Regions from separate parts of the Macrococcus psychrotolerans genome, predicted to be linked through region 2. Evidence: riboswitches for the same ligand, from Rfam matches in the RefSeq annotation. Region 2 holds a riboswitch; each other region holds the start of a gene.
The links. Region 2 has a riboswitch for thiamine pyrophosphate ahead of tenA (thiaminase II). Riboswitches for the same ligand answer to the same signal wherever they lie in the genome.
Positions count from the first base shown of each region.

Region 1: another riboswitch for thiamine pyrophosphate. It lies ahead of QA539_RS04885 (ABC transporter substrate-binding protein); the one in region 2 lies ahead of tenA (thiaminase II).
Region 3: another riboswitch for thiamine pyrophosphate. It lies ahead of thiC (phosphomethylpyrimidine synthase ThiC); the one in region 2 lies ahead of tenA (thiaminase II).
Region 4: another riboswitch for thiamine pyrophosphate. It lies ahead of tenA (thiaminase II); the one in region 2 lies ahead of tenA (thiaminase II).

Region 1 is NZ_CP124591.1:972,898-981,049, reverse strand. Features, by position in the region: gene QA539_RS04915 (ABC transporter ATP-binding protein) at 1-1,322, opposite strand, end outside; gene QA539_RS04910 (ABC transporter ATP-binding protein) at 1,315-3,033, opposite strand; gene QA539_RS04905 (DedA family protein) at 3,172-3,849, shown strand; gene QA539_RS04900 (ABC transporter ATP-binding protein) at 3,900-4,610, opposite strand; gene QA539_RS04895 (ABC transporter permease) at 4,607-5,341, opposite strand; gene QA539_RS04890 (thiamine-binding protein) at 5,341-5,628, opposite strand; gene QA539_RS04885 (ABC transporter substrate-binding protein) at 5,628-6,629, opposite strand; TPP riboswitch at 6,664-6,762, opposite strand; gene QA539_RS04880 (2-oxoacid:ferredoxin oxidoreductase subunit beta) at 6,831-7,694, opposite strand; gene QA539_RS04875 (2-oxoacid:acceptor oxidoreductase subunit alpha) at 7,695-8,152, opposite strand, start outside.
Region 2 is NZ_CP124591.1:858,474-866,625, reverse strand. Features, by position in the region: gene QA539_RS04395 (ATP-dependent Clp protease ATP-binding subunit) at 1-42, opposite strand, end outside; gene QA539_RS04390 (transglycosylase family protein) at 574-1,305, shown strand; gene QA539_RS04385 (alkaline phosphatase) at 1,351-2,748, opposite strand; gene lepB (signal peptidase I) at 2,902-3,486, opposite strand; gene QA539_RS04375 (PTS sugar transporter subunit IIC) at 3,583-4,593, opposite strand; gene tenA (thiaminase II) at 4,772-5,449, opposite strand; TPP riboswitch at 5,486-5,581, opposite strand; gene QA539_RS04365 (DUF1648 domain-containing protein) at 5,632-6,729, opposite strand; gene QA539_RS04360 (GntR family transcriptional regulator) at 6,731-7,102, opposite strand; gene QA539_RS04355 (glycogen/starch/alpha-glucan phosphorylase) at 7,235-8,152, opposite strand, start outside.
Region 3 is NZ_CP124591.1:305,742-313,893, forward strand. Features, by position in the region: gene QA539_RS01610 (alpha-ketoacid dehydrogenase subunit beta) at 1-735, shown strand, start outside; gene QA539_RS01615 (dihydrolipoamide acetyltransferase family protein) at 746-2,053, shown strand; gene QA539_RS01620 (hypothetical protein) at 2,161-2,577, shown strand; TPP riboswitch at 2,630-2,730, shown strand; gene thiC (phosphomethylpyrimidine synthase ThiC) at 2,795-4,510, shown strand; one part of gene QA539_RS01630 (IS3 family transposase) at 4,614-5,485, opposite strand; one part of gene QA539_RS01630 (IS3 family transposase) at 5,485-5,755, opposite strand; gene QA539_RS01635 (DUF402 domain-containing protein) at 5,860-6,363, opposite strand; gene QA539_RS01640 (DNA-3-methyladenine glycosylase I) at 6,524-6,736, shown strand; gene QA539_RS01645 (MFS transporter) at 6,775-7,902, opposite strand; gene QA539_RS01650 (hypothetical protein) at 8,078-8,152, shown strand, end outside.
Region 4 is NZ_CP124591.1:1,799,177-1,807,328, reverse strand. Features, by position in the region: gene QA539_RS09445 (YwpF-like family protein) at 1-423, opposite strand, end outside; gene QA539_RS09440 (single-stranded DNA-binding protein) at 629-1,291, shown strand; gene QA539_RS09435 (LysM peptidoglycan-binding domain-containing protein) at 1,535-2,413, shown strand; gene QA539_RS09430 (LysM peptidoglycan-binding domain-containing protein) at 2,533-3,348, shown strand; TPP riboswitch at 3,432-3,527, shown strand; gene tenA (thiaminase II) at 3,589-4,257, shown strand; gene thiD (bifunctional hydroxymethylpyrimidine kinase/phosphomethylpyrimidine kinase) at 4,257-5,045, shown strand; gene thiM (hydroxyethylthiazole kinase) at 5,045-5,830, shown strand; gene thiE (thiamine phosphate synthase) at 5,834-6,469, shown strand; gene yidC (membrane protein insertase YidC) at 6,556-7,416, shown strand; gene QA539_RS09400 (HD domain-containing protein) at 7,479-8,117, opposite strand.

The sequences.
Region 1 (8,152 bases), 110 kb from region 2:
TCTTTTATATCGATACCATCAATCATTATTTTACCTGCGTTAATTTCATAAAACCTTGCCAATAGCTGTACAAGTGTCGTTTTACCTGCTCCTGTCGCACCAACTAAGGCGAGAGATTCCCCTTGATTTAAATGTATCGTCACATCATTAATGGTTGGTTTTAATTGTTCTTCGTTATATTTGAAAGTCACTTGTTCAAATGAAATTTCCCCACGTATCGTTAAATTTCTATTACTGTTATCGATATCTACTTCAGGTTCAGTATCGATGATTTCAAAGACACGCTCTGCACCACTTAATGCAGATAATACAGTGTTGAACTGATTGGCCAGATCATTCAAAGGACGTGTAAATTGTCTTGCATATTCTGCAAATATAACAATTGTTCCGACAGTAATACCATTTCCGTTTAGTGCTAATACCCCTCCGATACCTGCTACAATTGCAAATGATAAATTGTTAAAGAAGTTCATCACTTTCGGAATAAGACCAGAATAAGATACCGACCAGTAGCTGATATCTCTTACTTTTGCGTTCTTCTCAGTAAATCCTTCGGTCACACGGGCTTCTCTTGTAAATAACTTTACAACTTCCTGACCTGAAATAATCTCTTCAATATAACCATTCATTTCACCGATTGCTCTTTGTCTTCTTTTATACAGAATACTCGTACGATTTGTTATCCAGCGCATCGCAATTAACATTAAAGGGATGATCATCATCGTTAATAACGTTAACAGTGGACTAAGCAGCAACATCACAATAATTGTACCAATAATCGTTATAATACTTGATGTAAACTGTATAAATGACGAATTCAGCACTTGAGATATTGTATCGATATCATTTGTCATACGGCTCATCAGTTCACCATGCTGGCGTTTATCAAAAAATGGTATCGGTAACTTCTGAAGTCGACTAAATAGCAGCATTCGTAATTTATACACCGTTTCCTGAGCGATCGTTACCATAATTATTGCAGCAACATATGAAAATAATGATAAACCTATAAATATAAAGAACAGAATCAGAAGATCATTTTCAATGCCTTCAAAATTTTTCTTCAGTATTTTATTATCAATCATCTGTCCAATCATATATGGTCCTACGAGTCCTAATAAAGATGAAATAATCACCGACACTATAACAACTGTAAGCTTTAACCTATTGCCTTCCATCAAGGACCAGATGCCACCGATAGCGTATTTCCAATTGCGTGATTTCGGTATTGGATTGCCTCTTTGATCTGTTTTAATACTTTTGCTCTCTTTTATATCTTTACGCGTTAAAATTACTGGATGACCCAATATCGATTTAATCATGGAGATCACCTCTTTCCTGCGAGTGATAGATTGCTTGATACAGTTCTGATGTTTCTATCAATGACTGATGATCCCCGAAACCAACGATTTCTCCTTTATCTAATAACAGGATATGGTCAGCTGTCATTGCTGTCTGGATCTTCTGTGTCACAATAATACGCGTCATACTTAGCTTAGATAATTCTTCAAATAAATTATTCTCTGTATGGATATCAAGCGCAGATGTACTGTCATCTAAAATCAGGATGTTCGGCGACTTTATGACCGCCCTGGCAATCGCGAGTCGTTGTTTCTGTCCACCCGATAAATTCACACCTTGCTGTCCGACTTTGGTGTCGTACTGTGCATCGAAATCCAGAATATTCGTATGGACTTGTGCGATCTTCGTTGCTTCTGTTACATCCTCAGATTCAGCATGTGCATTTCCAAATAGGATATTATCAAACACGCTACCTGTAAACAGTATGTTTCTCTGAGGTACATATCCAATCATATCCCTAAGATCTGTAATCTCCATTTCTTTAATATCAATGCCATTGATCATAATCTTACCTTGTGTCACTTCATACATTCTAGGGAGCAGACTAAGTAAAGCGCTTTTACCAGATCCTGTCGCACCCATAATAACGAATTTCTCCCCCGCTTCAATATTGAAAGAAATGTCTTTAAGCACCATTTGATGGCTTAACGGATATTTAAACGATACATTATCAAATACAATTGATGCGCCACCACTCACTTCAATATCCGTGCCTCCGTGATATGTATCTACATCAGTAGTTAATATTTCAGACATACGTTCTGCACTTGCTTTTGCTCTTGAATACGCAATGATGATAAATGCAAACATTGAAAACCCACCTTGCATTCTGAGGGCATAGTTAATGACTGCTACGAGTGCACCTACATTCAGTGCGTTATTAGTGACATCTATCGCTCCAATATAAATTACGAACAATAATGCGATATTCATTACGATCAAAAGAAATGGAAGTATACGTTCCATCAACTTTAGTGCACGTGTTGTATCTTCTTTAAGATCTAAGGCGGTATGTTCGAATTTTTCAGATTCATAGTCTGCACTCATATTCGCACGTATCATACGCACAGAAGATAAATTCTGCTGGATATTACGATTCAGTCCATCAAGTTTTTTCTGAACACGTGTAAACAGATTCATACCTGCCTTAGAAGTATAATACAGAAACACAAATATTATCGGAGCACCAATTAAAAGATAGAGTGCTAAGTGCGGCGCAACAATAAAGCTCATGATGATACTACCCAACACTAGAAGTGGTGCACGCAACATAATACGTAAACTCATAAAAAGTACCATTTCACACGCAATCACATCATTTGTCAATCGTGTAATGATACTGGATGTCTTAAAGCTTTCTATGTGTTTAAGTGAAAACTGCTGCACCTTCTTGAACAAGGCGTTTCTCAAGTCAAAGGAGAAACCATGACAGACATGACTCGAAATAAATGAATTGATCACACCACAGATAAACGCAGCAACACTTATGATCAGCAGTATGATTAAATATTGAAGCGTAATATCCATATTCTGCTTGATTAATCCCTCATTAATAATGAGCGATAATATAATCGGTAAACTGAGTTCAACCGCTAGTTCTAATAGCATTAGTATGAGCGCTATAACAATCCATAAGCGATATGGTATTGTAAACTTTAATATCTCTTTCAATAGAACCCCTCCCATTTTGTTTATTTTATACTATTATACATATCGGTTTCCGAAATGTATAATTTATGCTCTATTCCATCGCAACTTTTTTTAAAATAAAGTATAATTAATAATTATTTGGAGAAACGAGGTTTAACCATGTCATTTATCAGTCAACTTATGGATTTTATTTTACATATTGACGAACATCTAGTGAATATCGTTAAAGAATATGGAACATTGACTTATGCAATCTTATTTTCAATCGTCTTCGTAGAAACAGGACTTGTGATCATGCCATTCTTACCTGGAGACTCAATGCTTTTTGCAGCTGGTGCACTCGCCCCTCAAGGCGCATTAAATATCTGGATATTATTTATCGTGTTGTTTGCTGCAGCTGTAATCGGTGACACGGTTAATTATCACATCGGTAAATTTCTTGGACTTGGTGTCTATAATCATCCTAAACTCGGTAAATTCATTAAGAAGGAACACCTTGATAAAGCAGAGGATTTCTTTAATACTCATGGCGGTAAAACAATTGCAATTGCCCGCTTTATGCCCTTTATCAGAACTTTTATACCGTTTGTAGCTGGTGCCAGTAAGATGAAGTATGGTTACTTTATTACGTATAATATTATCGGTGCAATTCTGTGGGTTGGTATATGCCTACTTGCAGGTTACTTCTTCGGGAATATAAAGATCGTTAAAGACAACTTTGAAATCGTATTAATATTAATTATATTAGTATCAGTGCTTCCTGCCGTCTTTAGCTTCTTACAATCCTATTCCGTCAGAAGAAAGATGAAAAGAAATGAAGACAGAAAAAAATATTAATGCATCACCATTAATATTAATAACCGAATGTGAGTCAATCTCACATTCGGTTATTTTAATAATTGAATAATTTGTGCTTTTAATTCTGCGATTTGCGAAACAGATAAATCCTGGTTCACATCTATCGATCTGACTATCGTAGCAGGTTTCTGATTTAAAACGAGTATACGGTTACTCATCTTAATTGCTTCATCAATACTATGTGTAATCATCAGCACCGTTTTATCACTCTCCAATAATAAAGACCTCAACCAGATCTGCATATCATTACGTGTTATTTCATCCAATGCTGAAAATGGTTCATCCAGTAACAGTAATTGATGTTCTGTATTTAATGCACGTAGGAATGAAACACGCTGCTTCATTCCCCCAGAAAGCTCATTGGGGTATCTATCTTTAATGGAAGTGAAGCCTGCTCTTTCTAACAATTGTTCTGATTTATTCACGCTATCATTCGCACTGATCTCTGTTGCGAGGTTAATGTTTTGTATCACTGTACGCCATGGCATCAGTGAGTGTGTCTGAGGCATAAAGGACACATGTCCTGTTTTCCCATTGATACGTTCCCCTTGCAATAAGCACTCGCCACTTGAAGGGATGAGTAATCCGCCGATAATATTTAATATCGTACTCTTACCGCTGCCACTCGGGCCGATCAATGCAACAATCTCACCTTTATTCAGTTCTAGGTTAATATTATTAATTACAATATCTTTATCGTAACGATGCATAATATCGTTAAGTTGAATAATAGGAATCATCGTTGCCACCTCAATACAATACGCTGAATAATATATATAACAAGATAAATGACCATAGCAAAGATAATGATCCAGACAATTGCTACAAACACCTGATCTACTTGAAATGCACGCTGAGCTATAAGCATAAATTTACCTAAACCTTTATCACTGCCAAGCCATTCAGAAATGATTGCACCCATTACTGAGTATGTGCCAGCAATCTTTAATCCATTAAAGAAATAAGGCATACTATTTGGCCATTCAAGCTTTTTGAAACGTTCAAGACGCGTTGCCCCCATCATCTTCATATATTTCTCTAATTCTTTATCTGTCTCATTAAATCCTTCAAGTAAGCTCACAGTTATCGGAAAGAAACACACAAGTGTTATCACGATAAGTTTCGGCAATATTCCAAATCCGAACCAAATGACTAGTAGTGGTGCAATGACGATAACGGGTACATTCTGACTCATTATGAGCAATGGATAGACATACTCATGCAGCCCAGGGATTAAACGTAATAGTACGGCTACAGTAATACCGCATAATACCGAGCAAATAATGCCTAATATAACGAGTAATATAGTCGGATATAAATGCACATGATATGTGTTAAAGTCATTAAAGAAGCTGATAAATATTACGCTTGGCGCAGGTAACGTATATGCATCAACTTGTAGTAACCGAACGAGCAGTTCCCAAAAATAAAGTAGTACTATAAAAAATAGAAAAAACTTAACATATTTCATCATCTATACTTCTGTACAAGCACATCCATCGATACTTCTTCGGCATGATAAAACTTTACTTGTGAAATAATAGATGGACACCCCATTTCACGCATCTCTTTATTCATTAATTCGATTAACTTAAGCAACTCATTCATGTTCCCCTCAATTGATGTTTCAAGCGGATTCACGATGTACTTTAAGTTTGATGCTTCAATCACTTCAATTGCGCGATCAACATATGGAATTACATCTTCACCATTTGGCGTCTTCGGAATAATTTGTATGCTCATTATTGTATCTGCCATTATTTACCCTCCACATATTCATTTGTAAATGCATCTTTAGCAATGAAGTCTTTAGTAATCACTTTGTTATCTTTCATAAACTGTCCAAAATTCTTCCAGATACGTTCTTCCTGATAGCCCCAGTATTTCGCATCATCCTGATATTTAGGTGACAAATATTTTTGTGATGCATATACGAGCTTTTCTTGTTTTTTAAGTTCTGGAACAGACTTCATCAAAATATCTGCACTCTCTTTGTCATGTTTAATTGAATACTCATAACCTTCTTTAAGTGCGGTCATAAATTTCTTAGCTGTCTCACCATTTGATTTTAAATACTTTTCATTTGCAATAACGACAGGTGTGTAATAATCCAGATTTTTATCGTAATCAATTAAATACTGCATATTTACATCGATATTACGTGTTTCTGCTTCGATTCCAGTCCATCCATAATAAACCCATGCGAAATCGATATTCTTCTTAGATGCAGTAAAGAAATCAGTATTTCCCATATTGATAATTTTAGTGTCTTTCACTGATGCTCCGTCTTTTTTCATAACTGCATCAATCATTGGCTGTTCAATCGGTGCACCCCATCCACCGTATGTTTTCCCTGCATAATCTTTCGGTGATTTAATATTCTTATCTTTCAAGCTCATAAATCCACTCGTATTATGCTGGATAATTGCTCCAATCGATTTCACTGGAATGCCTTCAGAACGTGATTGCGTCACTGTTTCCTGTGCACTAATTCCGAACTGAACATCTTTTTTGTTTGCTGCGATAAGCTGATCGGCATTCACTTCACCAGGTGTCTTAATTTCAACATCTAAACCCTGTTTGTCAAAGTAACCTTTCTCTTGTGCTACATATAGTCCTGTATGATTTGTATTCGGCGTCCAGTCCAGCATAATCGTCACTTTTTCTTTCTTATCTTCCTTACCTTTATCGGCTGACTGATCTCCACAGCCTGCTAGTAAAATGACACAACTCGCACTTAACAATAACTTTTTATTCATATTAGCCTCCAAAAAAACACAACCTGATTGCAGGTTGTGTCAGTTGACACTTCCCTACGCTGGTATAATCCAGATCAGGTATATAAGGGTTTAGGACGAATCCAATCTCAGAATAACTCCCCTAGTGTTTAAAAATTTATATTATTTTGTACTGTTTTAGTATAACAGCTTTATTATAAATAAGGTACAGATACTTAGTTTTTATTTGAACTGAGCCATTAAAGCATCAAATTCCTCTTGTTTAATATTTAGATCTGCTTTTGTTAAGTTCTCACTGTAGCCATCAATTTGTGATTCGTACGTCGGTGCATCGGTATCCTGATACACGATACCTGTAACAAGCCCATCTTGTTCGTGTACTGTATTGATCGCCAGCTGTTTATTGGTATGATCATAATCTTCAATATCAGCAAGTTTCGTCAAATTTTCTTTAAACCAGTCATACGTATTTACTTTGTTGTATGTGACACACGGAGAAAATACATTGACGAATGAGAATCCTTTATGATTAACTGCCGCTTCAATAATTGATGTTAAATCTTTTATATCACTAGAAAAGCTTTGTGCGACAAAAGTTGCGCCACTTGCAAGTGCAAGTTCAAGCGGAGAAACATGCTTCTCAATCGAGCCTTTTGGCGTTGTCTTAGTGACAAATCCATGTGCTGAACTTGGTGATGTCTGTCCTTTAGTCAGTCCATAAATTTGATTATCCATTACAATATACGTGATATCAATATTTCTACGTAGCGCATGAATCGTATGCCCCATACCAATCGCAAAACCATCACCATCTCCACCGGAAGCGATAACTGTAAGCTCCTGGTTTGCCATCTTCACACCTTGTGCCATCGGTAATGCTCGACCATGGATCGAATGCACACCATATGAATTTACGTATCCAGACAGACGTCCAGAACAGCCGATACCTGTTATTAACGCGAGCTGTTCTGGTTCTAAGCCGATGTTCGCACATGCTTTTTGTATCGCCGCTTGTACTGAGAAGTCCCCACAGCCAGGACACCAGTTCGGTTTCACATTATTTCTGAAATCTTTAAATGTTGCCATCTATATTAACTCCTTTAATATTGCGTTGATTTTCTCTTCAATTTCGTGAGGTAAGTAAGGTGTACCATCATACTTACTCATCTGAATCATCTTACCTTGATGATTCGTATTCATCTTGATAATCTGTCCAAGTTGTCCGTTAAAGTTATGTTCAACAACAATCACTTTCTTCACTTTATCTATCGCTTGCTGAACCTCTTCTGTCGGAAACGGATGAAGTTGTTTCATATGCAGATGGTTTACCTTTCCTTCTACACGATGGATTGCTTCATCAATCGCTCCATACGTTGAAATATAACCAATCACTAACACATCTGCATCTTCATGATACGTATTGTATACAACAGGTTCAGTAATCTTCAGCTGTTCTAATTTACGCATACGTTTTTCCATCTGCTTTGCACGGTTTACGGGAGATTCGCTCGGCTTTCCTTCTTCGTTATGTTCAACACCTGTAA
Region 2 (8,152 bases):
AAAAATCGCATCAAAATTATTATCAAAAATACCATTATTCATATTAAATCACTCCTATATTCAATTTTAATCGTGCTAACAGAAGTTTCTTATCACTTCTGTAATTACATTATACACCAATAGTCAAAGATAGTCAAATATAATTTTGATTATCTTTGACCAATTGAATTCATATTTTTATTGTGTTAAATAAAAATAATTATATTTTTAATTGTAATTAATTACATATATTAACATGAAGAAAAATGAAAGAAGCTGCTGCGATTTATATAAAAATAAAAATCTTTACTTAAGGTTTATTTTGAAAATTAATTTCCAATTCATATTTAGATTATTAAATTTATATCCCTTTTTATTTGTATTATCGAATTGATTATGTTTTAATATGTGCTGTTACAGACATAGTACATTTCAACAAATATTACGAGAACATTTCAACGTTGTAATGAATTGTTATGTAGCTGTAACGCACAGACATATTAATTGTGTTAGTGTATGTAGTGTCACTTAGCCAAATGAATCTTACTTTGATTCAGAATATTAATTAAACAAATTACTGGAGGATTTTATATAATGAAAAAAGCAATTATGACTTCAACATTAGCATTAGCATTAGGAGTAACTGGTGTTTCAGCTTCTCAAGCAGATGCATCTACGGAAACAGCAGAAGCAAATCAAATCAACAAAGCTGAATTAGCAAACTTAGCATTAAACAACCCATCAGCTTTAAATGAAAACCCTGTACACGAAGGGGCTTATCACTATGAATTCACTAAGGATGGCTATCATTTTACCTTTGATTCAAATGGTGCGCACTGGACTTGGGAATATAACCATACTGGATCAGCAGATTCAGAAGCATTCAGCTCAGTAGCGAATAACAACTTCAAACAGGAGGCACCTGCTGTACAAGCACAGGCTCCTGTAGCAAAGACACCTGCTCAAACGTATGTAGCACCTAAAGCGCAGACACCTGCTCAAACATATGCAGCACCTAAAGCGCAGAACTATCAAGCACAATCAACATATAAAGCGCCAGCTCAAACACGATCAGCAACTTCACCAGTAAGTGTTAACTCACATTTACAAGCAATTGCTCAACGTGAATCTGGCGGAAATATCCGTATAATTAACCCAACTTCTGGCGCAGCAGGTAAATACCAATTCTTACAATCTACTTGGGATTCAGTAGCTCCAGCTGAGTGGAGAGGCGTATCTCCAGCATCAGCACCTGAAGCAGTCCAAGATGCAGCCGCTGTTAAGTTATACAATACAGCTGGTCCATCTCAATGGGTTACAGCTTAATCTTAAGAAATAAAAAATGAATGTGCCGTTTGGCACATTCATTTTTTATTTCTTAAGATATTCAAAAATTCGTTTTGCGTTATCTGTATTATCCATATTACCTCTCCAAGTTTGTGCACCTGGACCATATCCATAGACGTTTACATCTTCTCCTGTATGGCCATTCGTTGTCCATCCTGTGTAGCTACGTTTGTTAACTGTCGCTTCAATTGCATCCTCAATCTTTTCATCATCTTTTTTAGCAACAGCTTCTTTTATGGCTTTCATTTCAGCAGCTTCTAATGCAAATCCAATATTTTCTGTGATTATTTTATCTATATTTGCATCTTTTTTCAGCAACGCTGCGCTCAAATATTCAGGAGTATGCTTCATCTGTTTGATAGGATCAACAAGGAAGTTATATTCTCCACCTTGTCCCATCGACATTCCACCTGTAGAGTGATCGGCAGTTGCAATGACTAACGTATTACAGTCTTTCTTCGCAAAGTTAATCGCTGTCTGGAAAGCTAAGTCAAAATCCTTCATTTCGCTCATCGCACCTGTAATATCATTTGCATGTCCTGCCCAGTCAATCTGAGATCCTTCAACCATCAGGAAGAACCCATCTTTATCACCGCTTAATTTTGTCAAGGCAGTTTCGGTCATATCTTTAAGTGACGGCATACTTTCATTTCGATCTATCATCTTCGGCATCCCACCTTGTGAGAACAGACCTAGAATTTGTTGATTCTTAGATTGCGCTGCTTTTGTCAAAGAAGCTTTATCTGTGACATAGCGATATCCATCTTTTTGGAATGCTTTGACTAAATTTCTATCCTTACGTTCAAAGTATTCTTTACCGCCACCGAGCAGTATATCTACTTTGTGCTGTCCATTTATCATTTCATCATAATAATCATCAGCAATTTGCGGCATATTCTTTCTAGAAATGTCGTGTGCCCCAAATGCTGCAGGAGTCGCATGTGTAATCTCACTTGTCGCAACTAAACCCGTAGCTTTACCTACTTCCTTCGCCTGCTCAAGAATAGTCTTTACTTCTTTCTTCTGTTTATCAACAGCGATTGCATTATTATAAGTTTTAGTACCGGCGCTCATCGCTGTCGCTGCAGATGCTGAATCTGTAATATTCTCATGATCATCATCAGCAATTGTGCGTTGTGCACCTAGTAAATAATGGTCGAAAGCAACTGGATCTAATTCATGTGTCTCTTCCTTATCTTCCATGTATCGATATGCTGAAGTATAAGAAGGACCCATGCCGTCACCTATCATAAAGATAACATTTTTTGGTTTCTGTTTATTGCCACATTGAACGACCTCTGATTTTACACCATTATTTTGTGGCAAAGGTTTTCCTCCCGCAAATGCAGTGGTCGGTGCAATTGCAGATAAAATTGTAGATACAGCTAATGTTCCAGCTGTAATATAACGAAATCTAGTCATTAATATTCCTCCAAATGTAAAAGAAATTTTTATTACTTGTTTAGATTAACAATCAATTATTAAGAGATTATAATACCTTTGTAAATAATTTATTAAGGATTAATAAATATATGTAAATAAAAATGGTTGAGACTAAAATCGTCTCAACCATTTTTATTTATTCACTTTATCAAAGTTGTCTTCGAAAAAATAACGCGTAAACGCATCAAATGGCCATATACGCAGAGCTACTTTACCCACGACATCGCTTTTATCAATAAGTCCTAATTCTCTTCTACTATCAAGGCTGACTTCCCGATTGTCTCCTAATACCAGGTATTTACCTTCAGGAATCTTCTTATTACCGTCCGCATTTACTAACATATCTACAGTAAAATCATCCGTCAGCTTTTCATTCGTCTTGTTCTTGCGATTTTCTTTCAAATAATCTTCCTGAATATACTGTCCATTTATATAGAGTTTATCATTCTTATATTCAACCGTATCGCCAGGCTTACCAATCAATCGCTTTATATAGTCATTTTTAGTATCTGTATGAAAGACAATAATATCTCCACGATCAATGCTACCTGTCTTTGTCGCAATCTTATTGATAATCACGCGCTCTTTATCCTTAAACGTCGGGAACATAGAGTCACCATTGACTGCATACGTTGCAAATAAAAATGTATGTACGATATAGAAAACGACAAGTGCAACAAGTATTGATATGATCCATTCTTTTATCTCTTTTAACATATGTTATCTCCTTATTTCAAAATTCTATGCTATTATACCATTAATAATATATAAAAAGATAATGTCATACTGCCATACTTTAGATGTATAAACCAATTATATAAATTCTGATTTCCTGCGCAGAGGATAAGATTTAAATATACGGCTTCCTACTAGCCCAACAATTAGACAGATTACCGCAATAACGCTACCCCATCCAATAATCTGAAGTGGTTCGTTAAAGCCGAACATCACTAAAAATCCAGCTAGAGGACTCGCTGTTCCAGGTGCATCATTAATCATTCCAGAATGTGCAATAACCATACCCGCAAGTGCACCACCGATAAAGTTACAAGAATAGATCGGTACAGGATTTAAGGATATAATATCTGCCTGTGATAACGGTTCGATGCCAACAGCTAAGATAGAGGCACGATCTCCTAACTTTAATTTATAGAACATCGTTGAATTAATAAACGCTGAACTGAATGATACCATTGCAGCAATCGCCATCGGTAACCCTGTCAGACCAAGTAGTGCTGTTAGAGCCATCGAACTCAGTGGTGCAGTTCCTACAACCGTAATAATACCACCAAGCACAAATCCCATAACCAGCGGACTCGCATCTGTAGATTGCTGTATCACTTCACCAATTTTAATTAGCGTATTATTTACTAATGGTGTAACAAGCATTGCAAGCATACGTGCAAGCGGCGCGATAATAATAATTCCTACAATTAGATCAACACCTTCAGGCACATATTTTTCAGCATATTTCATAACATAACCAACGACATACCCTGCAACGAACCCGGGTAATAAATCAAGGCCCCCACAACTTGCTGCTATAATGAGTGCATAAACGGGAGATACACCAATAGATAAAGCAACTAAACCAGCTGCTGCTACACCACCGAGACTTCCGGCTGTATCTCCTAATTCTTCTAGAAACTTTATTCCGAATATATTTCCACCAACGTATTTCTGAAACGCCTCGACAAGAAATGTTGCAATCGCGGCATTCGCTAATGCCCCCATCGCCTTCATACCAGATGGTGCTTTATACGTAAATAACGTAAACAGCACAAGGACAAGGAGTAAGAAACCTGTTCCAATCAAAATATCCACATCAACAATCCCTTCCTGTTTTTATAATATATATATGTGTTCTTATTATAGTAACAAAAAATAATCGATTGTTGTCGTATACATTTCACACTTTTCGAAATTTTCTTTTTAAATAAATAATAAAGAAGAAGCTAAGCATCCGCTTAGCTTCTGACTTTAACTATTCTAACATTACAACTTACTTCACTGGAATGTCCCAATGTGCTTTAAATTCACACATCTCCCAGAACATATACTCGTAGTAGCTTGTTTTAACAATAATCTCCTCTAAATCTGCAAGTACACGCTCCGGCATACCTTCAGCAAGCTCATCCATCAGTGCAATTGCATCATTCATAAGTTCCGTAAATGCTTCCCCTGAATATGTTTCAATCCAGTCACGATATGGATTATTATCATCTAATGCGCCGTCCTGCTCCGCTAAATGATTCCCGATATAGTTATAACTCCATGCGCACGCAAGCAGACACGCCGTAACATGTTCGGCACCACCACGCTGTGCATGGTTCAGCATATAGCTCGTATACGCTGTATTCACTGATGCCGCTTCAGTTGCTTCTGATTCACTTTCAGAAATGCCAAACTGTTTCGCATAGCTGCGATGTAAATCCATCTCCATAAACAACGTACCATGCAGCAGTTTAGAGAATATGCCCATCACACGCAGGTCAGGTGCCTTCGCACTCCCGATCGCCATTAATTTAGCATAATCAATTAAATAAACATAATCTTGTTTTAACCAGAACTGAAACTTTTCCTTCTCAAGCGAACCATCACCTAGCCCCTTAACGAAAGGATGTTCCAGATAAGAAGCCCAGATCGGTTCGACACGCTTTAATATGCGCTCAGTAAACATGTTATTCCTCCTCAATAAAAAATGCCTATACGCAGGTATAGGCATTAAGCACTTCCCTACGCTGGTATAAACCAAACAGGTTCAAAGGGTCGGATTACTCCTCTCAGCACGAATGCACCCCTAGTGACATTTTTTATTTTTATTTGTAGTATAGTATAATCGTATCATATTAAATATTTATCTCAAGTCATTATAATCATAATCACTATCGGTATTATAGGAAACACAATAATCATAAATGCGATAAACCATGCAGCTGGTCTTGCCATATTGAGTGTCATCCCAAATTCAGATAATTTTGGTACCCACACGTTATCATCTTCTTTATTATAATAAAACAGTCCCCATATGTAATTTTTTTCATTATGATACGGTGCTTTATCATTTAAAGCGGCTGAGGCACGATACTTCTTATCATTGCTAATCTGCTGAATAATACCAAATATCACCACGACAATTGATATAAATATAATACTTTCCATTATATAAGGTGGCATATATTCTTTCCCGAACAGAACAGGTCTTACGAGAATGAAGATAAATAAAATTGTCATAATAAATGATATGACGTGCAGTAACATCTCGTTATTGCGCTTCGTATCTGTCGCATACTTTTTCGAAGCTTCTTTGTTTGCCGGACTCACATTTGACTGGTAAAGTGATAACCCTTTGCTTGAACCCCATAACACAAATATCATAAAGAGTGCTATGCCTGAAGGGAAGAATACAGTTATTATATTTTTATCACTCCAATCATCCGGTACACCATTAAGCCCCCAGTGCGTCGCAATTGTGTCAGGTATTGTATGATAGTTCATTGCAACATATATTACCGCTGCCATGAGCATTACGAATTGTATCATATAGAAGTATGAAGTCGTCGAATTTTCTTCATCCATTAAACTTGTATCTACAGCTTTATACATTTTAATGTCTGCCATCCAGTCTTCTTTTTCTTTTAAAGATCTCATCTGATTAAATGCACTTCTATATATCCAGATCATTGCGATAATCAATAGGAATATAAGTATCGTAAACAGGATAAACTGCAATTCAGATTGTAATATCGTCCTCAACAATAAATGAATAACTGCAAATAATATACTGATAATGAATACATTTCGTTTATACGTTTGCGCAATATTTCTCACCTTACTATCATTACGCTTACTGTCCGGAACATACACACTAAAGAGAATATTTCTTCTGATATATCGTGCATTCAGTAAAAAGAGTAGACCTGTACAAAGTAAGATAATAGTTGTAATAACGGCTTCCATATTATTCACGCTCCTCTAATTTTTTTAATAAGTCTGATATATCGACCTGCTTGCATTTCGCTTCATCGATTATCGGCTTTAATCGTTCCAGCAAATCTTCCTGTTCGGCTTTCGTAGCAGCCTTCAATGCATCCGGATGAATGATCGCACCTGACTTAGGCTGAACGAGTATCAACCCCTTATCTTCCAGGTAATGGTATGCTTTATTCACAGTATGCATGTTAATTTGTAATCCACGAGCTAAACTTCTGCTTGAAGGTAACGCATCATATGGCACTGCATTTTCTGATGCTATATTCGCAATTATCGCATTCGCAAGCTGCAAATATACAGGAGTCGTGCTCCCTTCATTTAATTCAATATATATTGTCAACACCCCTTTTTGTTATACATATTATAGAACAATTTAAAATACAAAATAAAAAGTTTCTGTTATATATTTAGTATAACAGATGATGGCGAAATTTCCATAAAAAAACTGAGACTTTATCGTCTCAGCCCTTAATTAATTCAACTTCCAAATATCAGTCGCATATTGCTGTATCGTTCGGTCACTAGAGAATTGACCCGACTTCATTATATTCGTCAAGCTCATCTGATTCCACTTCCTCTTATCCTGATATGTTGCCATCGCAGTCAAATGAATATCAACATATGAGTTAAAGTCTTTAAGCAGGAAGTACGGATCATTGTTTGTCAGTACATGGTAGTACAGGTCATTAAATGCATAGTTTCTGCCGAACTGTTCATTGATAAGCGCGTCCATCGCATTTTTCACACGTGAATCCGTCTTATAGATGTCCTCTGCTCGGTAGCCACCATTTAACTGATAATTAATGACTTCTTCAGAACTTAAACCAAAGATAAAGATATTCTCTTTACCTACAAGCTCAGCAATTTCAACATTCGCACCGTCCATCGTACCAAGTGTAATCGCACCATTCATCATCATCTTCATATTACCTGTCCCTGATGCTTCCATCGATGCAGTTGAAATCTGTTCTGATATTTCTGCTGCCGGCATAATATCTTCAGCTAATGTCACATTGTAGTTTTCTAGAAATACAACTTTAATTCTATTATCAACATCTGTATCATTATTAACTACATTTGCAACAGCATGAATCAGTTTGATCACTTCTTTAGCAATATGGTATCCCGGTGCTGCTTTGGCACCAAAGATAAATGTTATCGGTTGTATTTTTATAGACGGCTTACGCTTAATTTCATTATAGAGGTAGATAATACGCAGTAAATTCAATAATTGTCGCTTATACTCATGTAATCTTTTCACTTGCACATCAAATACAGAATGTTCATCTACTTCAATGCCTGTCTTATTGTAGATGACCTCTTTAAGTGCTTTTTTATTGTGCAGCTTCACTTCAGCTAATCGATCCAGGAAAGCATCGTCATTATAATA
Region 3 (8,152 bases), 550 kb from region 2:
GATTTTATCGGATATGCGTTAGATGCACTTCTGAACCAAGGGTCAAAGATGCGTTATATGTTTGGTGGCAAAGCTAAGATTCCGATGACTTTGAGAACCGTTCATGGTGCAGGCGCTTCTGCTGCTGCTCAGCACAGTCAATCATTATACGGAATGTTTGGTGCGATACCTGGAATAAAAGTTGTGGTGCCATCAAATCCTTATGATGCGAAAGGCTTACTTTTAGCTGCAGTAGAAGATGATAACCTCGTCGTATTTTCTGAAGATAAAACTTTATATGGCATGAAAGGTGATGTGCCTGAAGAATATTATACAGTGGAAATTGGTAAAGCGAAGATTATTAGAGAAGGAGAAGACTTGTCGATTGTTGCAATCGGTAAGATGGTCCAAATTGCTCTAGAAGTTGCAGATGAACTGGAAGCTGCAGATATTTCAGTCGAAGTTATTGATTTAGTTACTGTTTCTCCATGGGATCAAGAAACAGTACTTAACTCCGTGAAGAAAACGAACCGCCTTATCGTGATTGATGAAGCAAATCCTCAGAGTAGTACAGGGCACAGTATTTCAGCTGTCGTCGGCGATAAAGCTTTTGATTATTTAGACGGACCTGTCAAAGTAATTACTGCACCTGCGACACCAGTGCCATTTGCATCAAATTTAGAGAAACTATATATTCCAAGTAAAGAACGTGTTCTAGAAGAAGCAGATGAAATAATTCAAGACTTAAGAAAGTGAGGTGTGATTCATGAGTTCAAGAATAAATATGCCGAAATTAGGAATGACAATGACAGAAGGTACTATAGATGAGTGGTACAAATCAGTCGGAGATGAAGTGAAAAAAGGAGAAGCGGTCTGTATGATTGCTTCTGAAAAACTAACTTTAGATGTTGAAGCACCTGAAGATGGGATTTTAACAGAAATTACAGTGGAAGCTGGAGGCAGAGCTAAAGTTGGAGAACAGATGGGATTGGTTGGAGACTCATTAGAGGATAACCAGTCTCCTGAACGTTCAAATCAATCGACTGATGATGAAGCGATAAGTGAATCAGGTGAAGAAACGAATGAAAGAGCCGCAATAAAGGATGCGGCCGAGAAATCTCCTAGCTTTAATAGAAGTCATGAGGATGAATTGAATAAGAAAGCACGCGATGAGGACACTCCTACATCACAAAGTAACTCTGAAAGCAACCGAATCTTTATTACCCCACTTGCCCGTAGAATAGCTGAAAGCAATGACATCTCAATTGAAGAGGTTACAGGGACTGGCGGTAATGGCAGAATCACAAAGAGAGATATAGAAAAAGCAATTGATCACGTAAAAGTAAGTTCGACGACTGAGTCTACTGAAGCTACTCAAGTAACGGCAGAAGGCAAGCCATTATCGAATATGAGACGTGCGATTGCTGACAACATGATGCATAGTTTACAGTCAACCGCACAATTAACGTTGCACCAAAAAGTAGAAGCAGATGCGTTGCTGAAATTTAATAAGAAGTTAAAAAAAGAGGTTAGCAACAATGAATTAGATATTAAAGTAACAGTTACCGCACTGATTACAAAAGCCGTTGCATTAGTACTTAAAGATGATGCAAGAATGAATGCAACTTACAGTGATGAGAAGTTATACCATCATAAAGATGTGAATATTGGAATTGCAACAAGTCTGGAAGATGGACTGATGGTTCCAGTGATCCATAACGCTGAAAGTAAATCTATAGGTGAAATTTCAAGTGCCATCGAAACTTTATCTGCTGCGGCGAGAAATGGAGAGTTGTCTCAAGGTGCAATGAAGGATGGAACATTTACCATCACAAATATCGGTGCAGGCGGTATAGAATACTTTACACCGGTACTTAACGCACCGGAAGTTGGGATACTAGGGGTTGGTTCATTACAAAGTGAAGTAGCATTAAAAGACGGCAAACCGTATGAGAAAAAGATGTTACCTCTGAGTCTCACTATTGATCATCAAGTTATAGATGGTGCAGATGGAGCGGAATTCTTGAGTCGTATTAAAACATTTATCGAGCATCCATATTTGCTGATATTGTAGATAGAGAGGGCATAGCCCTCTCTATATTATTTTGAACATGCACAAAAGATGTATAATTCAGCGACTTAACGTATAATAAAGGTAATTGACTTAATGGAGGAATTACGATGAACAAATGGATTAAACGTGGAATCGTTGTCGGTGCAGTTGGTTTTGGTGCCGTTCAATCAGTGAAATATTTAAAGCAGAATGAACAAGTGAAACAACGTTTGAATGATCTTAAGAATATCAAAGAATATAATGATCTGCGTATTGCACTGATGGAGGTTATTGAGGCATTTAATAACCCTAAGCAATTAGAATCGAAATTTGCAGAAGATGTGCATACTGAAAGCAATGAACAGACAAGCAACGCGCAAGCTACACATACAGAAGAGCCTTTCATTGCAGATGCAGTGAAACGTGTATTGGATACAAAAGCCGTTGAAGATCTTCTTGGTGATAAAGCTGATATCGATATGATGAAATCATTGATCGATGAAACGAAAGAAGTAGAGAAGCTCGTGCGTAGCTGGTTTAATTAATATTTGCAACATGAACAAATCAGTGATATTGTTTATGTGTACAACTTAATAAGACGATTGCTAGGGGAGCTCTTATGAGCTGAGAAAGGAATATCCTTGACTCTTTGAACCTGTTTGGTTAATACCAGCGTAGGGAAGCGAGCGTGTATACTTATGATATTTTTTTGTCGTGAAACTTCACCTCCTAGTAATGAATCTAACTAGGAGGTTTTTTTGTATGGTAAATTTGAAGAAGTCATTTCCAGCAAGTAAGAGAATCTTTAGAGCGGGTAAGGGCGAGGATACGGATATTAAAGTACCTTTCCGTGAAATTACATTAACGGATACTGTGACAGATCAAGGCACTACTTCCAATGCACCAGTTGTTGTCTACGATACGGGTGGTGTATATCACGATGATGCATATAATATTGATGTTGAGCGCGGTATCCCTAAATTACGTGAACGATGGATTGATAGCCGTGACGATGTAGAACAATATACAGGACGCAGAGTACTTGCGGTTGATAATGGTTTTAAAGATATCACGCATAATAAGTTTGTAGAGACGCCATTTAAGTATGATCCAAAACGTGCGCGTGATGACAAAAACGTGACACAGATGCATTATGCAAAGCAAGGAATCATTACGAAAGAGATGAAATTTGTCGCGATTCGTGAGAACGTCGATCCTGAATTTGTACGTAGTGAGATTGCAAGAGGGCGAGCAATTATTCCGAACAATATTAATCATCCAGAATCTGAACCGATGATTATTGGTAAGAACTTTAAAGTGAAGGTTAATGCGAATATCGGAAACTCTGCAGTATCATCATCTATCGAAGATGAGATTGAAAAGATGGTGTGGGCGACACATTGGGGAGCCGATACGATTATGGATTTATCTACAGGTAAGAATATTCATGCGACACGTGAATATTTACTGAGAAATTCACCGGTACCTGTTGGAACAGTACCTATTTATCAAGCATTAGAAAAAGTGGATGGCATTGCTGAAGATTTAACGTGGGAAGTGTATCGAGATACGTTGATTGAACAAGCTGAACAGGGCGTAGACTACTTTACAATTCATGCGGGTGTATTGTTAAGGTATGTGCCGATGACAGTAAATCGTCTGACTGGTATCGTGTCACGTGGAGGTTCGATTATGGCACAGTGGTGTTTAGCTCATCATGAAGAAAGCTTCTTATACACACACTTTGAAGAAATTTGTGAAATCTTAAAGACTTATGACATTGCAGTATCACTTGGTGATGGTTTAAGACCAGGTTCAATTTATGATGCGAACGATGAAAGTCAGTTGGCGGAACTGAAGACGCTTGGTGAACTAACGAAGATTGCCTGGGCACATGACGTTCAAGTGATGATAGAAGGACCAGGACATGTGCCGCTTCATAAGATCAAAGAGAATCAGGAACTTGCAGATTTCTATTGTAATGAAGCACCATTCTATACGTTAGGACCATTGACGACAGATATTGCACCTGCATATGACCATATTACATCAGCGATTGGCGCTGCAAACATCGGTTCATACGGAACAGCGATGCTATGCTATGTTACACCGAAAGAACATCTCGGACTACCGAATAAAGATGATGTAAGAACAGGTGTTGTAACATATAAGATTGCTGCACATGCAGCGGATCTTGCGAAAGGCTTACCAGGTGCTGATGAACGAGATAATGCTATCAGTAAGGCACGCTTTGAATTCCGCTGGATCGATCAGTTTAATTTGTCGCTAGATCCAGAACGTGCGAAGGAATATCATGATGAAACACTACCTGCTGAAGCGGCGAAAGTCGCACACTTCTGTAGTATGTGCGGACCTAAATTCTGTTCGATGCGTATTTCCCATGATTTACGTAAAGATAAAGGAATGCAGGAAATGGCTGATAAATTCAAAGCACAAGGTAGTGAAATTTACTCTTAGAATTTGCTGTGAATCGGAGCGCAGTTTATTCATATATAAAAGCACCACCCTTATACCAGGGCACTGCACCCTTACTAAGGGAGCTCAATAAAAACACTATTTTCTAGGCTGCTAATTTCCTATATTCTATAGGGGATAAGTAGCCTAGTTTTTGTTGAATTCTAACTTTATTATAGTTTTCAATGTAATTTTCGACAATATCTATTACAATGGTATTAGAGCTTCTAAGCTCACTGTTTAAGTAGAATGTTTCACACTTTAGAGAGGCATGAAAACATTCTATTGGGGCATTATCAGCTGGCGTTCCCTTACGGGACATGCTTCTGGTAATGCCTTTTTCTGTACATAGGGCATAGTATTCATAAGAAGTATAAACACTTCCTTGATCACTATGTAATATAGTACCTGGTTCCAATTGAAGTTGTTTTAATGTCTCATTTACTAATTCTTGATTTTGTTTATTACCGATTTTATATGCCACAATTTCACCATTGTAAGCATCCATGATAGATGAAAGATACAACATTGTATTCCCGAAGGGTAAATAAGTGATATCTGTTAAAAGTACTTCTAAAGGTTTCTCTGCTTTGAAGTTTCTATTTAATAGATTATGTGTTTTATAATATGCATTCCCTGGTCTTTTCGATTTTTTCATTCGTACTTTACAATTTAAATTATGTTTTTGCATAATCCTTTGTACTTTTTTGTGATTAATTGGTTTATTATTTTTTCTATTTAACAAGGCAGTTATTTTTCTATAACCATATGTAAAACGATGTTTCTTACATAGTTCTATAATTTCTCGTTCATCCTCAGATATACTGAAATCTTTGTTTTTCCATCTGTAATAATTTGATTTTGGAATATCTAAAGTTTCTAAAATGACTTTCACTGTATATTTAGATTTCAATTCATTTACTAATTCAACAACTACCTCTGGGACCACTTCCTTTCCAATTCCTTGTACTTTTTTAAAATTTCATTTTCTACTTCTTTGCGCTTTAATTCAATTTTTAGCGTCTCAACAGTACTCAATTCTTCATTTCCTTTTCCGTAGGAATATTGTTTACCTACTTGTTGATTGAATCTATGTGTTTCCCCATTTCTATACCATTTCCACCACACTTTAACTTGAGATTCATTTTTAATATTTAAAGCATCCATTATTTCTCTTGTACTATATCCTTTAAGTTTCATTTCTACTACTTTATATTTTATTTCAACTGAATATGCCACTCTTTTCATAGAAAAAACACCTCCGTATAAATTCATTTTAATATGAATTCAACGAAAGTGTTTTTATTTTACTCCCATATCATGGGGTTAGCGCACCAGACCGGGGTGGTGCTTTATTTTATATAGTCATTGAAATTTTGTACATTGAAAGGAAATTTATCTGCTTCAATATTATTTTTCAGTTCTTGTAAAGAAACGAGTGCGAAATTTGCGAGTTGAAATGGATAGTTGAACTTTGCACTATTTTCCAGGAACATATCGTTATTTCTAAGGATCCATTCGTCACTATCTGTCTTCACATAGTCTAGATCTAAGTCTAGATAAGCAATGTTCCCATCTGTATCGCGCTCACAAGGAGAAGAAATGTTACAAAATATCTTGACCGGCTGATAAGTCTTATCTAAAGCGATAGAAACAGAATATCCGTGGATTTTTGAAAGAAAATGGAGCGTTTCATATTGCAATGGAATATCAATATTTCTAATAAAGTGTCGGAGTATTGTCGTTTCATCACAGATGACAAGAAAGTATTCATCTGTTTCTTTTATCAGGGTACCTTCTACCTCGATGTGAGGTCGATGTGGATATTTGTGGGATTTAATCTTTAACTGTTCCAACAATGAACCTCCTTATCTTATTGTGAAGTACAAATCCAATTATAATATGAATTGTAAGCCTTTGCATAGTGAGAGAAAGAATATTTATAAAGTATTGGTAAACATTTACGAAACTTTAAATGAGCTGTAACACGATTCTGATAACTATCTAGTAATATTAGTGGAAATCGTAAGAATGATACGTAATCGTTTGAAAGTACTCAGTATAATGAGTAATGTACAGGTATTTATGGAAGTAAGGGAGCAGTATGGAACGTTCGATCGTTATATATGGCACTTTACGAATGGTATGCCGGTAGTTAAATTTGTAGGGCCTGTTATTATATATGGGTACCTCGGTGCAATTGGTATTATTCAGGATAAACTGAAATAGAATAAATAAAAGTGCTGAACCTATGGGTTCAGCACTTTTTATCTTTTGATAGTATAGGCGAGGACGATACAAATCACTGCTAAACATATTGAAACATAAGGTGTAATCGCAACATCAAAATTATTGATAATGATGCCTCCAATAAGTGCACCAAATCCTATACCAGCATTGAGCGCACTCATATTCCACGCCATAATACTGCTGGAATCTCCTTTAACCTGTTTAATAATCCCGATTTGAATTGCAGGGTTCGTACTCCATTCAAATATATTCCAGATGAGCATCACGATAAGTAACAATGCAAATACAGGTAATGATAATTTAAATAGAAAGATAGACAACGTATACATCGTTAATGCGATCAATAACCATTTTCTGCTGCCCATTTTATCAGCCATTCTGCCGCCGAAGCTCGTGCCTGCGATACTTCCGATACCACAAACAAACAGTAGAATCGAAACTTGTTCTAACGTATATCCTTCATTTAACATCATCGGACTGATGTAAGTGAATACAATATAATTAGAGGCTAATATAAAGAAGGTGATACCGATATACTTTGCAGCTTCTTTCGGATAGAGCAGTTTTGAAGATTTATCTTCATCTTCTGATGTCTTAATTGTATTAGGAAGCTGGAACATTAAGAGGATTGTTGCAATAACACTTACAAGTACAATCATCCAGAATGTTGCACGCCATCCGAGCATTTCACCGAGCTTTGTCCCTATTGGAACACCAAATACATTTGCACCGCTAAAACCGATATAGACAAGACCGAGCATCTTACCTCGCTCTCGGGGGTCGCTCAAGATTACAGTGAGGGCAAGCAACTTCACGACAATGATACTGGATGCTGCGGATGCGATGATACGACCGATGACGACGATCCAGAAATCGTTACCTACAGCATTGATTATATTACCGATAATAAATATGATCATGCTAATTAAGAGTACCCATTTTGGATTGTAGCGTTCAGTAAGTTTGACGAGTATTGGACCGCTAATTGCTACTGTAAATGCATAGATCGTGACAAGTTGGCCGGCAAGTGCGCGAGAGATATGCAGATCATCGCTAATCAAAGTGAGAATACCCGCAACGACGAGTTCTACCATTCCCACTACAAATACGCTAAGTATAAAAGTAAAGAGTTTGAATTTTGACATAATAGATCCTTTCAATGTTTGAATGCATTAAGATTATACCAATATTTGATAAATTAAACACGCATAAGAAATTAAAATAAAATATTCAGATAAACGGTATTGTTCATTGTCAATTGTACGAAAAAATTGCATAATGAAGATGAAAAGGTTTTCATAATTGGAAGGAGTGGTCAAGATGATTAGACAGATTACACAAGTAGACCTACAAGATGCCGTTGACCGCATAGCAGAAATTTATTTGACAAACTTT
Region 4 (8,152 bases), 940 kb from region 2:
TTCATCTTTTAATTTTGGTTTTGACTGCATCTTTCTATTAAATGCTTTAATTAGAGCCTGGCCAGATAAACCTTCGTTTACCAATTGCTCTAATAGCTTTTCTGCATATGTCTGTCTCAACGTGTAAATATGGCATTCGAAGATTACAGAAATCTTATCATTCAACTTCTGAATGTCCTTAATTGTAGATTCAAACATTGCAGGGTCATTGGAGGCACGGGTAATAACTATACGTGTATCAAGAATAGTTTCGTTGTGCATATAGGTTTCCATCGTCTCCAGATGAATTTCATCGATCAATATTTCAAGTAGCCAACCTGTCCCGCTATTTTCTTTGTTTATTATTACCCCATCATACAACGTGTATTCCTTAATCGCTTCATCTTCAACGAGCTGAAATCTAATTGCTTTGAACGTTTTCATGTATATCCCTCCATTATCTATTATAATTCTTTGAATAAATTTTTCAAATTACAATATTTAAAAAATTAAGTTAATTTTAAGATGTTTTTTAATATATTTGCTCAGTTTTTAAAAAATTATATAGATTTCTATACAATTTTTAAATTACTGCAGTTTTTCAAAGTTTAATTTTTGCTCTATAGTTTATGGGAAAGGAGGTGAAGATGTGATAAACAAAGCGATTGTAGCTGGACGCTTAGTAAAGGATCCATCGTTACGACAAGTAGCAAATAATACGACTATCGCTACTTTTTCTTTAGCAGTTGATCGAGGAGTTTCTAAAAATGGTGAGCGTTCGACGGATTTTTTGATGTGCAAAGCATTTAACAAGACCGCTGTAAATATAGGAAGATATTGTAGTAAAGGAAGTTTTGTTTGTATAACAGGTCAATTCCATAGCAATCGTTACGAGAAAGAAGGAAAGACGCATTATTCTACTGAAATTTTAGTTGAAAATATTAAGTTTCTACCAAATATCGGAGCAAATAAAGCTGAGAAGAATGAATCAAGGTCGGATGCTGTATGGAACAGCTTACCGGATGAAATTAAAGATAAAGTAGCTCAGAATCTTATTGTGAAAGGTACAGAGCAGCTTATTCAGTCTACTGCAGAAGAACGATGGAATAGTAAACTTTTTGGTATAGAACGTGGAGAAGAAAAGACACCGAGTGAGTATGCTGCTCAGGCAGATGAGATTATTAAAGTTGCAACAAACAATGAAGATCAAAAAGATGTGTCAGCTGAAAGTGAAGAAGAGCTTCAAGAAGACGGCAATCAAACAGAAAATACATCTGTATCAGATGTGACAGACTCCAGTACACCATTTTAACACCATTTCATTACTCACATTTAACCCTCATTCAAATACACCCCATACCCCCCAGTAGCGCTGTGCTGAACGCTACTGGGGGGTTCGATGTTAAATTGATATGCTTTTGTAATATATTTGTAATTATAAATCATCTTCCTGTAACCAAAGAAATATCAATACGTGTTAAATTTATATCATTCAATAAAAGACAAATATAATTATTAATATAAATTAAGAAAATTATCGGAGGCAACACTCACAATGAAAAAAATTACTGCACTTACAGGAATGGCAATTTTAGCTACAGGAATTTCAGCACAGGCAGATGCAAAAGAACATACAGTAACTTATGGGGAGTCACTTTGGTCAATCGCAGATAAATATGACACTACAGTTGAAAGAATTAAAAAAATTAACAAAATAGAATCAGATATCATCTTACCGAATCAAAAATTAGAAGTATTAGTTAAAGGTAAATATGAAGTCCAAAAAGGAGACACTTTAGAGAAGATCGCTAAAAAGTTTGATACTAAAGTTGCAGATTTAAAGAGATGGAACAATATTGAAACAAATAAAAATCTTAAAGTAGGTAAACTGATTGTTGTTGATAAAGAGGAAAAAAGACAAATCGTTACGCAAACAGCTGCTCAGCAAGCACCAGTAACTGTACAACAACCAGTGGCGTATCAAGCACCGGTAGTCAAAGCCCCAGAGCAAACAGCTAAACCGGCAGCACAACAACCAGTAGAGCAACCAGTCCAACAAGTAGCACAAGAGCAAGTAGCGCAACCAGTGGCACAAAAGCCAGTGCAACAAGCACCGGTCCAACAAGTAGCACAAAAGCCAGTAGAGCAAGCACCGGTCCAACAAGCAGCACAAAAGCCAGTCCAGCAAGCAGCTCCTGCTGGAAACTCATCAATGGATGCACATTTACGCGTTATCGCACAACGTGAATCAGGTGGCAACCCTAATGCTGTTAATGCATCTGGATATTACGGATTATTCCAATTTTCACCATCAACATGGGCATCTGTAGGTGGAACAGGAAATCCTGCAAATGCTTCAGTTGAAGAACAATGGAAACGTGCAAGAATATTATATCAAACTGCTGGAGCTTCTCAGTGGTCAACGGCGTATTAATTAGTCAGAAATTTAACATAACACTTAATCTTTTATATTGTTGCAACCTATGAAATATGAAATTTTAATGTAGTTAACGTATTAAAAATTGTAGATAATCTTTAGGAGGACTTTTCCAGATGAAAAAACTTTTAGCGGTAACGACAGTATTTGCAGTAGGTGGAACATTTGCAGCGACTCAAGCGGATGCAGCACAATATAGAGTAAAAAGTGGGGATTCTTTATGGAAAATCTCTCAAATCTATGGGACGTCAGTTCAAGCATTAAAGCATGAGAATGGATTGAGATCTAACTTAATTCATGTGAATCAAGTATTAAATATTAATGAGAATACAACAAAACGAAATACTTATAAATCAACATATAAATCTGCATACACAGCACCTGTAACTACAGGTTCATATTACCGCATCGTTCCTGGAGATACTTTGGGCAAGGTTGCATCACGTTACGGTGTATCTGTTGCGCAGCTTAAAGCATGGAATGGTTTGCATTCAGATTTAATTATTGCTGGACGTACATTGAAGGTTAATGGACCGGCTGTAGCAGCTGCACCCGTTACAAGAACAGCATATCAAGCACCAGTTAAACGTGCTGTTGCTAAGTCAGCATACCAAGCACCAGTAAGACAGACTGTTTATAAGGCATCGACGACAAAGCGTGTGACTACGACAAGGACACAAGCACCGGCTGTTCGTGTGAACAACGGATTAAACTGGGCAGCATTAGCAAGATGTGAATCTGGTGGCAATCCATCAATTAATACAGGAAATGGCTACTATGGAATGTATCAGTTCAATTTACAGACATGGCGTGGTGTCGGTGGAAGTGGTTATCCACACCAAGCTTCTGCAGCAGAGCAAACGAAACGTGCTCAAATTTTATACAATATGCGCGGTGCGCAGCCATGGCCAGTATGTGGGGCACGTTTATAGTAACGATATTAGAACTCTAAGGTGTATTCACTTTAAAGTTCTTTTTTTGCATTAATCCATTAACTTCGTTACACTAATATTAATATACACACTAGGGGTGCCTTGCGCTGAGACGGCTTTTGCCGAACCCTTTACCTGATCCGGATAATGCCGGCGTAGGAAAGTCGTGCTAAGTACCCGTTATGTGTATTTAACCTATTTCCTATCAGGAGATAGGTTTTTATTTTTAGGAGGGATAACGTGTTTACGAGACAGTTGAAAAAAGAAGTAGAACCGATTATTGAATCGATTTATAATGATCCTTTTATTCAAGGTATTATTCATGGGGATCTAAAGAAAGAAGCAGTAAAACATTACTTAAAGGCAGATAGTTTATATTTAAACGAGTTTGCAAAGATATATAGCCTACTTATTCCGAAACTTAATGATAGAGAAGGAATTCAGTTCTTACTCGGCCAAATCGATTTTGTTATGAATGGTGAAGTGGATGCGCACTATACATTAGCAGACTATGCAGGTGTTGATTATAAGACAGTGATTGAAGAAGGAGAATGGTATCCATCAAGTGATCATTATATTAAGCATATGTATTACAATGCCTACCGCTATAGTGATGCGAGCTTTACGATATGTGCGATGGCACCTTGTCCATATGTCTATCAGCAGCTGGCACTAAAGATTGCTGAACGTAATGACCTGGAAGGTAATCCGCTAAAACCTTGGGTCGACTTTTATTGTACAAATATGGATGAGCTTATCGGTCATTTAGATCGCTGGGTAGATGAGTTCAGTGAAACAGCTTCTGATGAAGAACTAAATATATTAAGAAAGAACTTTGTTGAAAGCTGTATTCATGAGAAGCGCTTCTTTAATATGTCCTATAACATTGAAACATGGGAGGGCTATTGATGAAAACAGCATTATCGATTGCCGGAACCGATCCTACAGGAGGTGCTGGGACGACAGTAGACTTGAAAGTCTTTCAGTCACGCGGCGTATACGGGATGAGTGTAGTAACAAGTCTTGTTGCACAGAATACATTAGGCGTGCAGGATGTCTTTAACCAGCCTGTGGACATTATACAGAAACAACTTGAAAGTGTATATTCAGACATTGTTCCGGATGCAGTAAAGACAGGGATGTTAGCAACAAGTGCAGTGATGGACGTGGTGAGGCCGTATATAGAACGTTATAACATCCCGTATGTCATCGATCCTGTGATGGTGGCTAAAAGTGGAGATTTGTTGCTTGATGAAAATGGTCAAAATGCTGTGCGTACAAAATTACTGGATATTGCGACAGTGGTGACACCAAATATACCTGAACTAGAGAAAATTGTTGAAATGAAGGTGGAATCAGAAGAAGATATCTCACGTGCAGGAAAAATATTTATCGATGAAATTGGTTCTCGAAGCGTACTTATCAAAGGTGGACACTTAAAGGGAGATGCGACAGACTATCTCTTCACAAAGACGGGATTAATTACTTTGCCTGGAGAACGTTATAATACGAAGCACACACATGGCACGGGCTGTACTTATTCAGCTGTCATCACAGCAGAACTTGCCAAAGGGAAGAGTATAGAAGATGCTGTGCGATTAGCGAAGCGCTATATGGATATGGCCATTAAGTACACTCCTGGAATTGGTCATGGCCAGGGCCCAGTAAATCACTTTAAGTTTCAGGAGGTTGAATAATGACAAAACTCACTCAACTTCGTAAAGACAACCCGTTGATCATCTGTATTACGAATGATGTCGTCAAAAACTTTACAGCGAACGGTCTGCTCGCACTTGGTGCAAGCCCTGCGATGGCGACAGAACGTCAAGAAATGGATGAGTTTTTAGCGTATGCTGGTGCGTTACTGATCAATATAGGGTCAATTGAAGAAGGGGATAAGGAAAACATGTTACAAGCGGCTGCATTTGCAAATAAACATCATGTACCTATCGTACTTGATCCTGTCGCTTGTGGTGCATCTAAGTTTCGTAAAGACTTCTGCTTAAAATTGCTGAACGAGCATCATATTAGTGTCATTCGTGGGAATGCGTCAGAGCTTGCAGCATTAACAGAAGATGCCGCAATGAAAGGGACAGATGCAGATCAATCGCTATCGACTGAAAGCGTTGCGCGAAGAGCATATGATAAGTTCAATACTGCGATTATCGTAACCGGTGCGGTTGATGCAATCTGTCAGGATGGACAAATCGCTTTAGTGGAAAATGGGACACCGCTCCTGACGAAAGTCACAGGAGGAGGATGTTTATTAGGAGCAGTTGTTGCAAGTTTCATATATAATGAAACTAAACCTTCATTAGCATTATTAACAGAAGCAATTGCGACTTATACGATTGCGGCAGAACGTGCTGAGCACAGTGCTAATGGGACCTTGCCAGGACATTTTGCTGTGAATTTAATAGATCAGCTCTATTTAATTCAACAAGATGATATAGCAAAGGAATCACGTGTGAAAGAAGTGTAGCTTATGTTTAAAAGAGAGATGCTTCATGTATATTTCATTGCAGGGACTTCTGACGTTCCTGACGGTGACTTAGAACGTGTGCTAAAGGAAGCGCTTGAAGCAGGAATTACAATGTTTCAGTTTAGAGAGAAAGGTCCGAAAGCAAAGATGGGGCAAGAGAAACAACTACTTGCTGAACGTTTATTTAAGCTATGTAAAGACTATAAAGTTCCATTTATCGTCAATGACGATGTTGCACTTGCTAAAGCAATTGATGCAGACGGTATTCATCTTGGACAGGGTGATGAAAAGATAGAAAATATCATCGATGACTTCCACGGAAAAATCATAGGATTGTCTGTCGGTAATTTTGAAGAGTATGATCAGTCAGATTTAACACATGTGGACTATATAGGTGTCGGTCCTGTATATGAAACAAGTAGTAAGAGTGATGCGAAAAAGCCCGGTGGTATTGAACTGATACGTAAGATGCGTCTCCATGATGAAGACATTCCAATTGTAGCAATTGGTGGAATAACAAGTAGCAACTGTGAAATGATTATCGCTTCAGGAGCAGATGGTATCTCTACCATTTCATCTATTACAAGAAGCAGTGATATTAAGCAAGTTGTTACAGATTACTTACAGTATTATAAGTAAAAAGTAAAATATCATGGTTTTTGTTTATGTATACCTAGATTTATGATAAAATAACCTCTATGTGAATAATATTATGAGGTGAAAAAATGAAAAAGAAGTCGATATGGCTCCTAGTATTTACTGCAGCGATAATTTTATCTGGCTGTGACTATTCAAAAGAATCAAACCGTAATGGATTTTTCTATGATACATTTGTGCATCCTTTAGACCAGTTAATTCACTGGTTAGGGGCGCATATGGGACATAACTACGGACTTGCGATTATTGCGATTACATTAATCGTACGTTTAGCGCTCTTCCCATTTATGATGAAAACATATAAGAACCAAAGCGTTATGCGTGAGAAAATGGCTTTAATCAAGCCGCAGATGACAGAGATTCAAGAACGAGTAAAGCGTGCGCGCACGCAAGAAGAGAAGATGGAAGCAAACCAGGAAATGATGGCATTATACAAAGAAAATGGTATTAACCCATTAAACATGGGATGTTTACCATTATTAATTCAATTGCCAATCGTCACTGGATTATTCTATGTATTGAAGTATCCAACTGAAGGTGGCATCACACAGTATCCGAATTTCTTATGGTTTGAGTTAACGAAGACGGATATCGCGATGACAGTTATCGCAGGTATTGTATACGCATTACAAGCTTACGTTTCTATGCAGAACATACCAGAAGAACAAAAAGCACAGATGCGTATGATGATGTTTATCTCGCCAATTATGATTGTCTGGATGTCAGCCATTTCTCCTGCAGCATTACCATTATATTGGGCTGTAGGTGGAGCATTCTTAGTGTTACAGACTTGGTTAGGAAACAAGTTCTACAAGAAGAAAGTGCACGAAGAAATTGCACCATTAATCGAAGCGCACGAAGAGAATGAGCGTACGAAACAACCAAAGAATACACAAGTTGTATCTTCAAAAAAGAAGAAAAGAAGATAATGTAATATAACTTAAATAAAAATACCGGACCGTACTGATTATCAGTATTGTCCGGTATTTCTTTATAATTTCTCTCCGTACCATTCCTGTAAAAATATATCGATAAACTGCTGCATGTAATCATTACGTGACTGTGCAATCTGCCTTCCAGTTTCAGTATTCATAAGATGGATGAGTTTAAAAAGTTTTTCATAAAAATGATTGATGGCAGTACCAGGTGTTCTATAATTGCTTAAATCTTCACGTGGCTTAGTCTCTGGATCATACATTGCTTCTCCAAATTTACCTGCAAACATAAATGTGCGTGCGATACCGATTGCACCGAGTGCATCAATACGGTCAGCATCCTGCACGACAAATCCTTCAAGTGACTTCAGTTTACCTTCATTGGCGCCACCTTTAAAACTCACATAGCACAAAATATGATTGATTTGTGCTATGTGTGCATCACTCAATCCAATTGTTGCATAAAAGTGATCAAGTCTTTCCCAGGAAGATTGTTCATTGAACAGTTTCTCGTCAACGGTATCATGCAAAAGTGCAGCCATTTCTACGATAAATAGATCTGCGCCTTCTCGCTTTCCAATATACAGTGCAAGCTTTCTTACACGATTGATATGCGCGAAGTCATGGCCTGATGAATCATGTTTGTGTATACCTTTCACAAATTCTTCGGTAATTTCAATTATATTGCTTTTCATATTGTGAAAAATCCTTTCTTTTTTGTAAGCGGGTG